Regions from separate parts of the Microbacterium aquimaris genome, predicted to be linked through region 2. Evidence: predicted binding sites of a transcription regulator. Region 2 holds the regulator's gene; each other region holds the start of a gene.
The links. The regulator LexA, encoded in region 2, represses DNA repair genes until DNA is damaged. The targets are predictions, from matches to a motif close to TCGAACANNTGTTCGA.
Positions count from the first base shown of each region.

Region 1: the regulator LexA is predicted to act here: its motif matches at 1,179-1,194, upstream of ABD204_RS01965 (HNH endonuclease signature motif containing protein).
Region 3: the regulator LexA is predicted to act here: its motif matches at 1,576-1,591, upstream of ABD204_RS03395 (HNH endonuclease signature motif containing protein).

Region 1 covers NZ_BAAAPT010000001.1:390,378-393,650, reverse strand. The annotation lists gene ABD204_RS01965 (HNH endonuclease signature motif containing protein) at 1-1,168, opposite strand, end outside; tRNA gene ABD204_RS01960 (tRNA-Ser) at 1,357-1,444, shown strand; gene ABD204_RS01955 (LCP family protein) at 1,520-2,800, shown strand; tRNA gene ABD204_RS01950 (tRNA-Ser) at 2,892-2,980, shown strand; gene ABD204_RS01945 (hypothetical protein) at 3,179-3,273, shown strand, end outside.
Region 2 covers NZ_BAAAPT010000001.1:2,030,461-2,033,733, forward strand. The annotation lists gene ABD204_RS09280 (hypothetical protein) at 1-1,119, opposite strand, end outside; gene lexA (transcriptional repressor LexA) at 1,191-1,871, opposite strand; gene ABD204_RS09290 (LysM peptidoglycan-binding domain-containing protein) at 2,150-2,506, shown strand; gene ABD204_RS09295 (histidinol-phosphate transaminase) at 2,532-3,273, shown strand, end outside.
Region 3 covers NZ_BAAAPT010000001.1:723,363-726,635, reverse strand. The annotation lists gene ABD204_RS03395 (HNH endonuclease signature motif containing protein) at 55-1,497, opposite strand; gene ABD204_RS03390 (DUF2510 domain-containing protein) at 1,701-2,090, shown strand; gene ABD204_RS03385 (DUF2087 domain-containing protein) at 2,104-2,649, opposite strand; gene ABD204_RS03380 (maltokinase N-terminal cap-like domain-containing protein) at 2,739-3,273, shown strand, end outside.

The DNA of each region.
Region 1 (3,273 bases), 1.6 Mb from region 2:
TGAGGATGTGGTGTCCTTTGCATAGCGGGTGCAGGTTCCGGAGCTCCGTCGTCCCGCCGTCTTCCCATGCCACCGAGTGGTCGATCTCGCACCGCTCGGCGGGCATTCCGCAGCCGGGTCCCATGCACCGGCCGGCGCGCCATCTCACGATGTCTCGAAGCGCCTTCGGGGGACGGTAGCGGTCACGTCCGAACGAGAGCACCGCACCGGTCTCCGGGTGGGTGAGCACACGCATCCATTCGCGCGCGCCGCCGCAGAGCTCTCGCGCCGTCGAGTGCGGGATCGGTCCGAGGCCTTCCACGGAGGCGGGGTCGGCGCCGGCGGGCTGCTTCTCGTGAACGAGCGACAGGGCCGGCACGGTGACGACGACCGTCGCGCGGACACCGCGTGCGTGTGCCGGTACATGATCCGTGGTCCCGTCGATCAGGAGGTCTCCGAAGATGTCGGCACGCACCTGATCGAGGGTGCGCTCCTCACCGTCGACGGCGGTGATCGCCTTGCCCATCGTGGTGAGACGCTGATGGATGGCTTGCGCTTCGACGGCCGGCATGTGCGCGCCGATCCACGCCATGCCGTCGTTCCCGGTTTCGAGCACGACACGACGTCGGGTCACCGCGTCTTCGTGCCGTTCTTCGAGGGTGCTCGCGCGGTGGTCTTCGACGAGCTTGCGGAGAGCGCGGCGGAACGGGCCGATCTGCAGATTCTCAGCGGCGTCGAGAGCCTCGGGGAGCAGAGTTGCCGCGGCGTCGGGGCCGAGCTCATCGAGCCCGGCGACCAGGACGTAGCCCTTGTCGTCGTCGATGCGACCCGCGTGTAGGGAGTGCCACACCTCTGGATAGCGGTGGACCAGCGCCTCCGCCTGCTGGAGCATCGCCTCGGCGACGTACTCGGAGACGCGCATGCCCGCCGCCAGCTCCAAACGGACCGAGCGGAAGGCGACCGACGCTAGATCGACGCCGAACGCGGACGCTTCCGTGACCGCCCGCCGCCGCATCCCGTCGATGGCGACGTAGCGCTGCGCGACGAACCGCATCATCACGTGGCTCAGGTCGAGGACGTCATCGAGCGAGTCGGGGTGATCCGACGCGGACTCCATGAGGAGCTCCAGGGGGATCTCGAGGTGCGGCATGCCGTCCTCGTCGATCCAGGTCTCCGGGTCGTTGTCCATACTCGAACACTAGAACATACCTCCGACATCGCCTCGAGGGAGTGTCGTCCGGTGTTCGTCGGGCGCCGCCCGCGCCCGCGCCCGCGCGCCGTTCAGTGCATCCACAGAAGCCGTTGCGACAATAACGGCAAAGCGCCGTCGACTAGACTCGACGCCGTTCGACGGATGCCGCCACGGCGGCCTCGTCGGGAGGGTTGTCCGAGCGGCCGATGGAGCTGGTCTTGAAAACCAGTGGGCAGCAATGTCCCGTGGGTTCGAATCCCACACCCTCCGCCACAACATCGTGGTCGGCGTGATCCGAACACGGGGAGCGCCGACACGCGGTGGGTGACACCCCCCGAGAGGATCCGAGTGAGTCAGAGCAAGCGTGGTCGGCGCACCGTCGCACGGCACGGCGAACTGAAGTCGCCGCATCCCGCCGGCCTCCTGGCGAAGATCGTCGGGATCGTCGCGGCCGTCGTCTTCGTCGCCGGCGCGGGCATCGCGGCCTACACCGCGTACGACATCACCGCCAGCTTCGCCGACGAGGCCGTCGCGCTCGACGGGCAGGATGCGGTTCCGCCGGACATCGGCGCGATCGAGGGTGGCGTGAACATGCTCGTGGTCGGCACCGACGAGTGCGAGGAAGAGTACGCCTACCTCTTCGGGGAGCGCTGCACCGGTGCAGACGCCGGCGGTCAACTCAACGACGTCAACCTTCTGGTGCACATCTCGGACGAGCCCCGCCGTGTGACGGTCATCTCCTTCCCGCGGGACCTCATGTCGGCCCAGCCCGAGTGCACGGACGAGGACGGCAGCATCAACTACGCCGTCAGCTACGCGCAACTGAACACCGCATGGGGGCGCGGCGGACTCAACTGCACGGTCAAGACGATCTCCGAGCTGAGCGGGATGAACATCCCGTTCGCGGCCAAGGTGAGCTTCGGAAACGTCATCAACATCACCGATGCCATCGGAGGCGTCGACGTCTGTATCGGCAACGGTGGCATCCAGGACCCGTACACCGGCATCGACTGGCCCGCCGGTATCCGCAACATCCAGGGTGTCGAGGCGTTGCAGTTCCTGCGCACCCGTCACGGCCTGGAGAACGGCAGCGACCTGGCTCGCATCAGCAACCAGCAGCAGTACATGTCGTCACTGGCCCGAAAACTGGTCAGCGAAGAGGTGTTGGCGAGCCCGTCCACATTGCTGCAGCTCGCCACGACCGCGGTCGACAACGTCACCCCCAGCCAGAGCCTCACCAACCCGATGACCCTGGTGCAGATCGCCCTCGCGGTCAAGGACGTGCCGTTCGAAGACATCGTCTTCGTGCAGTACCCCGTGTACGACGACCCCAACGACAGCAACCGGGTCGTGCCGAACTACGAGTCGGCCGACGCGCTGTGGGCCGCGCTCGAGGCCAACCAGTCGCTCGAGCTGACCAGCGACCCCAACGACACCGGTGGCGTCATTATCGACGAACCGGCCACGGATGAAACCGAAGCTCCCGCCGAGCCGACGGAGGAGCCGACCACCGACGCCACCGGTGAGCCGACCCCCGAGCCGACGGAGACCTCCGCGGTGCTTCCCGACTCGATTCCCGGATCGACCGCAGCGCAGGAGACCTGCTCGGCCGGCAACGTCTTCGGGTGACGTTCTCGCCGGCGTCCGCGGGTTCGTCTCCTCGTACGTCAGCGGGTATGATTACCTGGTGCGTCCACGCGCTCATGCGTTGCGGATGCCTGGAGACGTCGCATAGTCAGGCCTAGTGCACCACCCTGCTAAGGTGGAGTCCCCGTAAGGGGACCGAGGGTTCAAATCCCTCCGTCTCCGCCGAACTTCGTGGCCCGCAATCCCTTGAAATCATTGGGATCGCGGGCCGTCGGCCTCTCATGGTTTCGCGATTTGCGTCCCATTTGCGGCCGGTTCCCGAAAGCGCCTCTTTGACTCGCCCCGGTGTGTCCGGACACATCAAGCTCTCGGGGCGAGTCAGTTGGACAGTTGCCAAGGGAGAGGGAACTGTAGATCGTGATGTTGAGCGCATTCGGAGTGATTCGTCCGGTCGACCGCCTCTGGATACGGCTCGTCGTTCCAGCGATCAGTGTCATCGGTCTCAGCGTGGGGGT
Region 2 (3,273 bases):
CACACGCGCGGAGGTCGTGAGCGATCCCGCGAGCGCGCGGACACGGCGGGCCGGGGCCCACCGACCGCTCAGCCACGCCGCGACCGCCACCACGACACCGAGGAAGGTCAGCACCGTCGCGGTGTCGCGCATCGCGCCGACCACGGTGTAGTAGATCGCCTCGAGTGTGCGTGCGGGGATCCCCAGGGACGGGGCGTTCAGGCTGAGCACGGCCGCTGCGCTGGTGAGAGCGACGGCAAGAAGTCCCGCACCGATCGTGATCGCCACGCCCACCCCCAGCAGCGCGGTCGAACGGCGGCGCGCGACCAGGACGCCGACGGCGGCCAGGCCCAGCGCGATGAACGGGATCCAGTAGCCGGCGGCGACGGCGATGTTGTAGATCGTGCCGACCAGGAGGAGGCCATCGGCCTGGACGATCACGATGGTCTGGTCGATCGTCGGGATCGATGAGGCCAATCCGAATCCCTGATCGCTCAACTGCGTCTTCAGCTCGTCGATGATCGGTCCGAGCTGGATGCCGAGCGCACCGGTGTCATCGATCGCGATCGCCGTCGTATCGTCACCGGTCGCCGCCGCGACGAGCGCGCGGTGGCTGGCGACCAGCGCGGTGCGCCACACCTGGGGGAACGCGTCGGACTGCACGACACCGGTGATCGCGGAGTCGATGAGGCCCTGCACACCCTGGACGGCGGGCTGGCGCAGCAGGTCCAGCGCCGACGAGGCCGTCGGCGGAAGATCGAGGCTCTGCACCCCGTCGATGACGTCGTTGGTGATCCCGGCGACGTCGACGGCCTCGTTCACCGCCGCGGATGCCTGGTCGATGACCAGCTGCTGGACGTCGGGATCGTCGGCGAGGGGCCCGAAGGTCTGCACGAACGCGTCCTCGCTCACCAGTTCGGCACGCGCCCACGTGCCCACCACCGACACCGGCACGAGGATCCCGGCCAGGACGATGCACACCGCGGAGATGAGCGCACGCCACCACCCGGTGCGGGCGACACGATCCGAGGGGACGGTCTCCGCGTCCGGAGGGTCGACGGATTGCGACCGCAGGTCGGCGTTCTCGGCCCGGAGGCGTTCGATCTCCGCGCGGAGATCGTCGATGTCTGTCGTGGGCATGGCGAGGCTCCCTAGGTTCGGTGAGCCCCATTCTGTCGGGAAGACGCCCCGCTTCGCACCTGCGGCCCCGATCAGACCGCGCGCATCACCGCGACGACCTTGCCCAACACGACGGCCTCGTCGCCGAGGATCGGCTCGAACGCCGAGTTGCGGGGCAACAGCCACACGTGTCCGTCCCGTTGCCGGAATGTCTTCACGGTCGCCTCACCGTCGAGCATCGCCGCCACGATGTCGCCGTTCTCGGCGGTGGGCTGTGAGCGGACGACGACCCAGTCACCGTCACAGATCGCGGCGTCGATCATCGACTCGCCGGACACCTTCAGCATGAACAGATCGCCCTTGCCCACCAGCTGTCGGGGGAGGGGGAACACCTCGTCGATCTGTTGGTCGGCGGTGATGGGCACGCCCGCGGCGATCCGCCCCACGAGCGGCACCATCGCGGCATCGCCGACCGGTGGCGTGGTGTCCGCCGGACTTTCGGTGCTCGCACCGGGCAGATCGATGAGCACCTCCATCGCGCGGGTTTTGCCGGCGTCACGGCGGAGGTAGCCGCTCAGTTCCAACTGGTTGAGCTGGTGGGTGACGCTGGACAGCGACTTCAGGCCCACCGCGTCGCCGATCTCCCGCATGCTCGGCGGGTATCCGTGGCGCGCGATCGAGCGCTGGATCACTTCGAGGATCGCGAGCTGCTTGTCGCTGAGGCTGCGCCGCCGCCGGGTCTGGGGTCGGGCGCGGCTCGTCGGCTCGGTCATCTCGTGCTCCTGTCTCGTCGTCCCCGCCGCGGTCTCCCGGCGTGAGGGGCACTGCTCTTCGAATGTCGGAGGTCGGTGGTGGGGTGTCCTCATCGAAACGGTATCCGCCCGTTTCGGGCACGGCCCGCAAGCAGTCCGCGTGTCGTGTTCGACGAAGATCCACCGTTCCGGTCCCTTGACAGTATAGAAACTCGAAGATAGCTTCGGAAGAGAGGTTCGCACCGGGTGCTCCCGGCCGAGTCCATCGGTGCGAACCTCTCCCCGAAGAAGGAGGAGAGATGACCGCGATCACCATCACGCCGCAACCCCGCACCCGCCTGCGCATGACCGCGCGCGGTCGCCGCGTGTTCACCGCACTCGCCGCCTTCCCGGTCGCCGCGTGCGTGGCCGTCGCGGTCATCAGCGGTGGCGGAGCGCTGGCTTCTCGCGACGCCGGCGCCGATCCCGCGTCCTTCTCGACCGTCGTCGTGGGCGCGGGGGACTCGCTGTGGTCGATCGCCGAGCGTGTCGCCCCGTCGAGCGATCCGCGCGACGTGATCGACGACATCGCACGACTGAACGCCCTCGACGGTGTGGCCGTCTCCGCGGGGCAGGAGCTGGCGATCCCCACGCGGTACACCGCCGACGGGCAGTGATCCCGCTCGCCCGACCGCACGTACCATGGGAGAGGTGACCGCTCGCCTCGACGACCTTCCCCTCCGCGACGATCTCCGCGGAATGACGCCCTATGGCGCCCCGCAGGCCCCTCTGCCGGTGGCGCTGAACGTCAACGAGAACACCCATCCTGTGCCCGACGAGGTCGCCGGGGACATCCTCGACTCGATCGCGCTGGCCCTGCGGGATGTCAACCGCTACCCCGATCGTGAGTTCCTCGCGCTACGGGAGGCCTTCGCCGAGTATCTGGGGGAGGGCATCACCGCCGACCAGATCTGGGCCGCCAACGGCTCCAACGAGGTGCTGCAGCACGTGCTGCAGGCTTTCGGCGGTCCTGGACGCACCGCGTTCGGCTTCGGACCGACCTACTCGATGTACCCCCTGCTGACCCGCGCAACGGGGGCGACCTGGGTCGCCGGCACGCGCGACGACGACTTCACTCTGACCCCGGAGTCCGCCGCGGCGCAGGTGGCTGAGATGGACCCCGACGTCATCTTCTTGTGCGCGCCGAACAACCCCACCGGTACCCCGATGCCCCTCGACGTCATCACCGCGGTCTACGACGCCAGTCGCGGGATGGTCGTGGTCGACGAGGCCTACGAGGAGTTCGCACCCCACGATGAGCCGTCCGCCGTCACCCTCCTGGGGGGCCGCGAACGGCTCATCGTCTCCCGGACGATGTCGAAGGCCTTCGCCTTCGCCGGTGCGCGCGTCGGCTATCTGGCCGCCGATCCCGCCGTCGTGGACG
Region 3 (3,273 bases), 1.3 Mb from region 2:
GTTTCGATGGTGTTTCCCGCACCCGTCGTGGACAGCCGACGCGGCGGCATCGGATCAGAACGGCGGCGCGGCGGGTGGTGCTGACGTGCGGGTCGGGCCGGGTGGGTCGGGGGAGAACATCACTCGAGGTGGAGGCTTCTCAACGTGGCGGAGCCCCGAGGGCGCGATGAAGTGAAGGGTGCCCCCCGGTCGTTGTGTGACCGTCCACGGTGTCGCGTGCTTCAACGTGTGATGCCGTCGGCAGAAGGCTCCGACGTTGTCGATGTCGGTTCGGCCACCGTGGGCATGGTCTTTGCGGTGATCCCAATCGCACTCCCGGGCGGGACGCCGACATCCGGGGAATCGGCAGTGCACGTCGCGGGCGAGGAGGTAGCGCTTCTGCGCTGAGGTGATGTGGCGGCGGTCAACGCTGAGAACAGCCCCGGTGATGGGGTCGAGGAACACCCGGTCGAAGCCGGGAGCGTGTCCGGCGAGCACCTTCGCCGTCTCCGGGTCGACAGCGCACGCTCCGTCGAGCTGCGCCCCGCCGGAGGTCGTGCCGGCGAGGGTGGACGCCGGGACGGTGAGCTGCACGTGCGCCCGGATCGCCCCCAACCCGCCTTCGACCGTGTCGCCGATGGGGTCGATCGTCGGCGCGGCGGTGAGAAGCATGTCCATCAGTACGTCGGTGCGGATCTGATCGATGCTGCGCTCGTCGACCCCGACGTCTCCACGGAGGCTGGCGGGCGCGTCGGGGCCGCCCTGCGCGTCGGGGCTGGAGGCCGCGTCGGCGGTGGCCACCCCCGGGGCGGAACGGGCGGTGACGGGGTCCTCCGCCGGTGGGTCGACGGCGCGGCGAGCGGCGCGATCCGCATCTCTGATCGCGCGCGCCTGGCGGGTCAGTCGATCGTGAATACCGTGGATCTCGGTCACCGGTCCGATCGCCCCGAGCATCGCCATCCCGTCGCGGAGGTCTTCGACCCAGACTCTCCGCGTGAGCGCCGCCGTGTCATGGCGCTCCTGGATCGTCTTCGGGTCGTGTTTCTCGGCGACCTGCTCGGCGAACGTCCGAGTGCGCGCCGCGGTGGTGGTCTCGGCGTACGCGAGAACGTCGCTCTCGTATGCGGAGCGGGCCTCCGGGTCCTCGAGCCCCGCGCCCTTCTCGACGACGACGGCCAGGTGGCGCTGGGAGATCCGGCCTTCACGGAGTGCGTCGTACGTCGAGGGAAAGAGGGTCACGGCGCGGTGGGCCTCGAACAACCGTGTCTGCAGCGCCCGATCGCTCTCCCGGGTGGCCGCGCCGATCTCTGCCGCCATCGCGCGAAGCGGCATTTCCCGTTCTCTCGTCGAGGCATTGCGCAGACGCTCTGTCTGTTCGACGGTGAAGGCGTAGGCCTCCGCGTGCAGAGCCGTCTCCTCGGCGAGGACCCGAGCCTTCACTGCGGCGATCTCCCTGGCGCGCAGCACGAACCGAGCGGTCTTCGCCGCGTCAGCGGGGTCGTGCGCTTTCGAAGTCATCTTCACCTCGGGGCTCGGGCCTGCGCTTCCAAGTGTAGAACATAACCCCGAAGAAAACCAGGATGCCGGACAACTCCCTCGAACAGATATTCCCATCAGGTGCCTGCAGCTCGCCCACTCCCGCGAGCGCCGGGGAAGTGATATCCGCGATCCCGCTACCGTGGGCAGGAGTCGGATCGGGGGATCCGGCGGACGGGGGAGTCATGGCGAACGCGCAGGCTGGCTGGTACGACGACGGCACCGGTCAGAAGCGATGGTGGAACGGCGAGAACTGGACCGACGACATCCAGCCGCCCCCGCCGGCGGAGCCCGGCATCGGCGGGATGATCAGCCGCGCGCAAGCGGATGCGGTCGCGGGCGCCCAGCCCCGTCCCGCACCGACCGGGATGAGCTACGTCGTGCTGCAAGTCGTCTTGAAGGAGAAGTTCTTCGGCTCCGGGTCGAACAACCTCGTCGAGCTCGAGGGCGTCATCAATCGGCAGGCTGCGCTCGGCTATCGACTCCACACGATCAGTACCGCCTCGTCGGGCAGCACGGGCTTCGGTGGCGGTGACCGCATTCAGGCGACGCTGGTCTTCGAGCGCCTGGTCTGAGCTCCCGCTGCGGTTATCGCTCCTCGGATGCGGGCAACGCGTACTCCGTGCCGGAGGGGGTGCGTTCGATCAGGCCGTGATCGACGAGGTGGCGGCGCAGGATCGCGACGTCGTGGGCGTGGCCGCTCAGCCGGGCGTTGAACTGCTGCTCGGACAGGACCTCGCCGGGGTCCAACACCGAGCGTGCGATCGAGGAGAGCAGTTCGGCACGCACCTGCGGATTCGAGGGGTACACCGCGATGCGCCCGCCGGCGTCGAAGAACCGCGCGAGACCCGTCGGTTTGGGCGGTGCGGGTGCCGCGGCGAGGAGATCGGCGAACACCGCGTTGTCCGCCGCAAGACGCCCGTTCTGCTCCCGAACCAGGCCGGCTTGCGTCAAGACCCTCGTGATCTGCCGGCGCCGAGACGGCGACAGGGTCTGCAGGGTGGCGCTGTGCACGCCGAGGGTCAGTTCCGCATGGACGCGTCGCGCCGTCTCATTCGCCAGGGCTGCGACCACCGCACGCCATCGGTGCGGCGCGACCTCAACGCCCTCGCCCGTGTCCGCCGGCTCGCTCATCCTTCCACTCTAGGCGGCGCAGGGTCGCACGCGATGGTCGCCCGCGTCCACCCCTTGTGTCACGGCTGCGATCCGCGCCACGGTAGAGCGTGGACTTCATCGATGCGCTCGCGGGCTGGATGACGACTCAGCGCTGGTACGCCGGAAAGGGGCACCAGCCGCGTCTGCGGATCCTCGACGCGCAACCCGGGCCCGCAGACAGCATGCGCTACCTCGTGATGGACGACGCCGGGACGCTCCCGACTCTCTATCACGTGCCCCTCGTGCTGGCCGGCTCCGACGATGTCGCCGACGTGGTCGACTCCGGGGAGGGGCGCGCCTACGTCGACGCCGCCCGCCAGCACGACTTCGCCGTCGGATCCCTCGCGGAGATGGGGGTGGATGTACATCGCGTCACCGGATCGCGCGTGCTGACGGGGGAGCAGTCGAACACCTCGATCGTGTTCGAGGAGCGCGGTGAGCCGACGATCATCCTGAAGCTGTTCCGTACCCTCCATCACGGAGAGAACCCGGACGTCACCGTGCAACGCGCCCTGAGCGCCGCAGGTTCGCCCTACATCCCGCGATTCTTCGGCAGTCAGGATGCCTCGTGGCCGGACGTGGGGCGGGAGTCCGGTTCGGCGC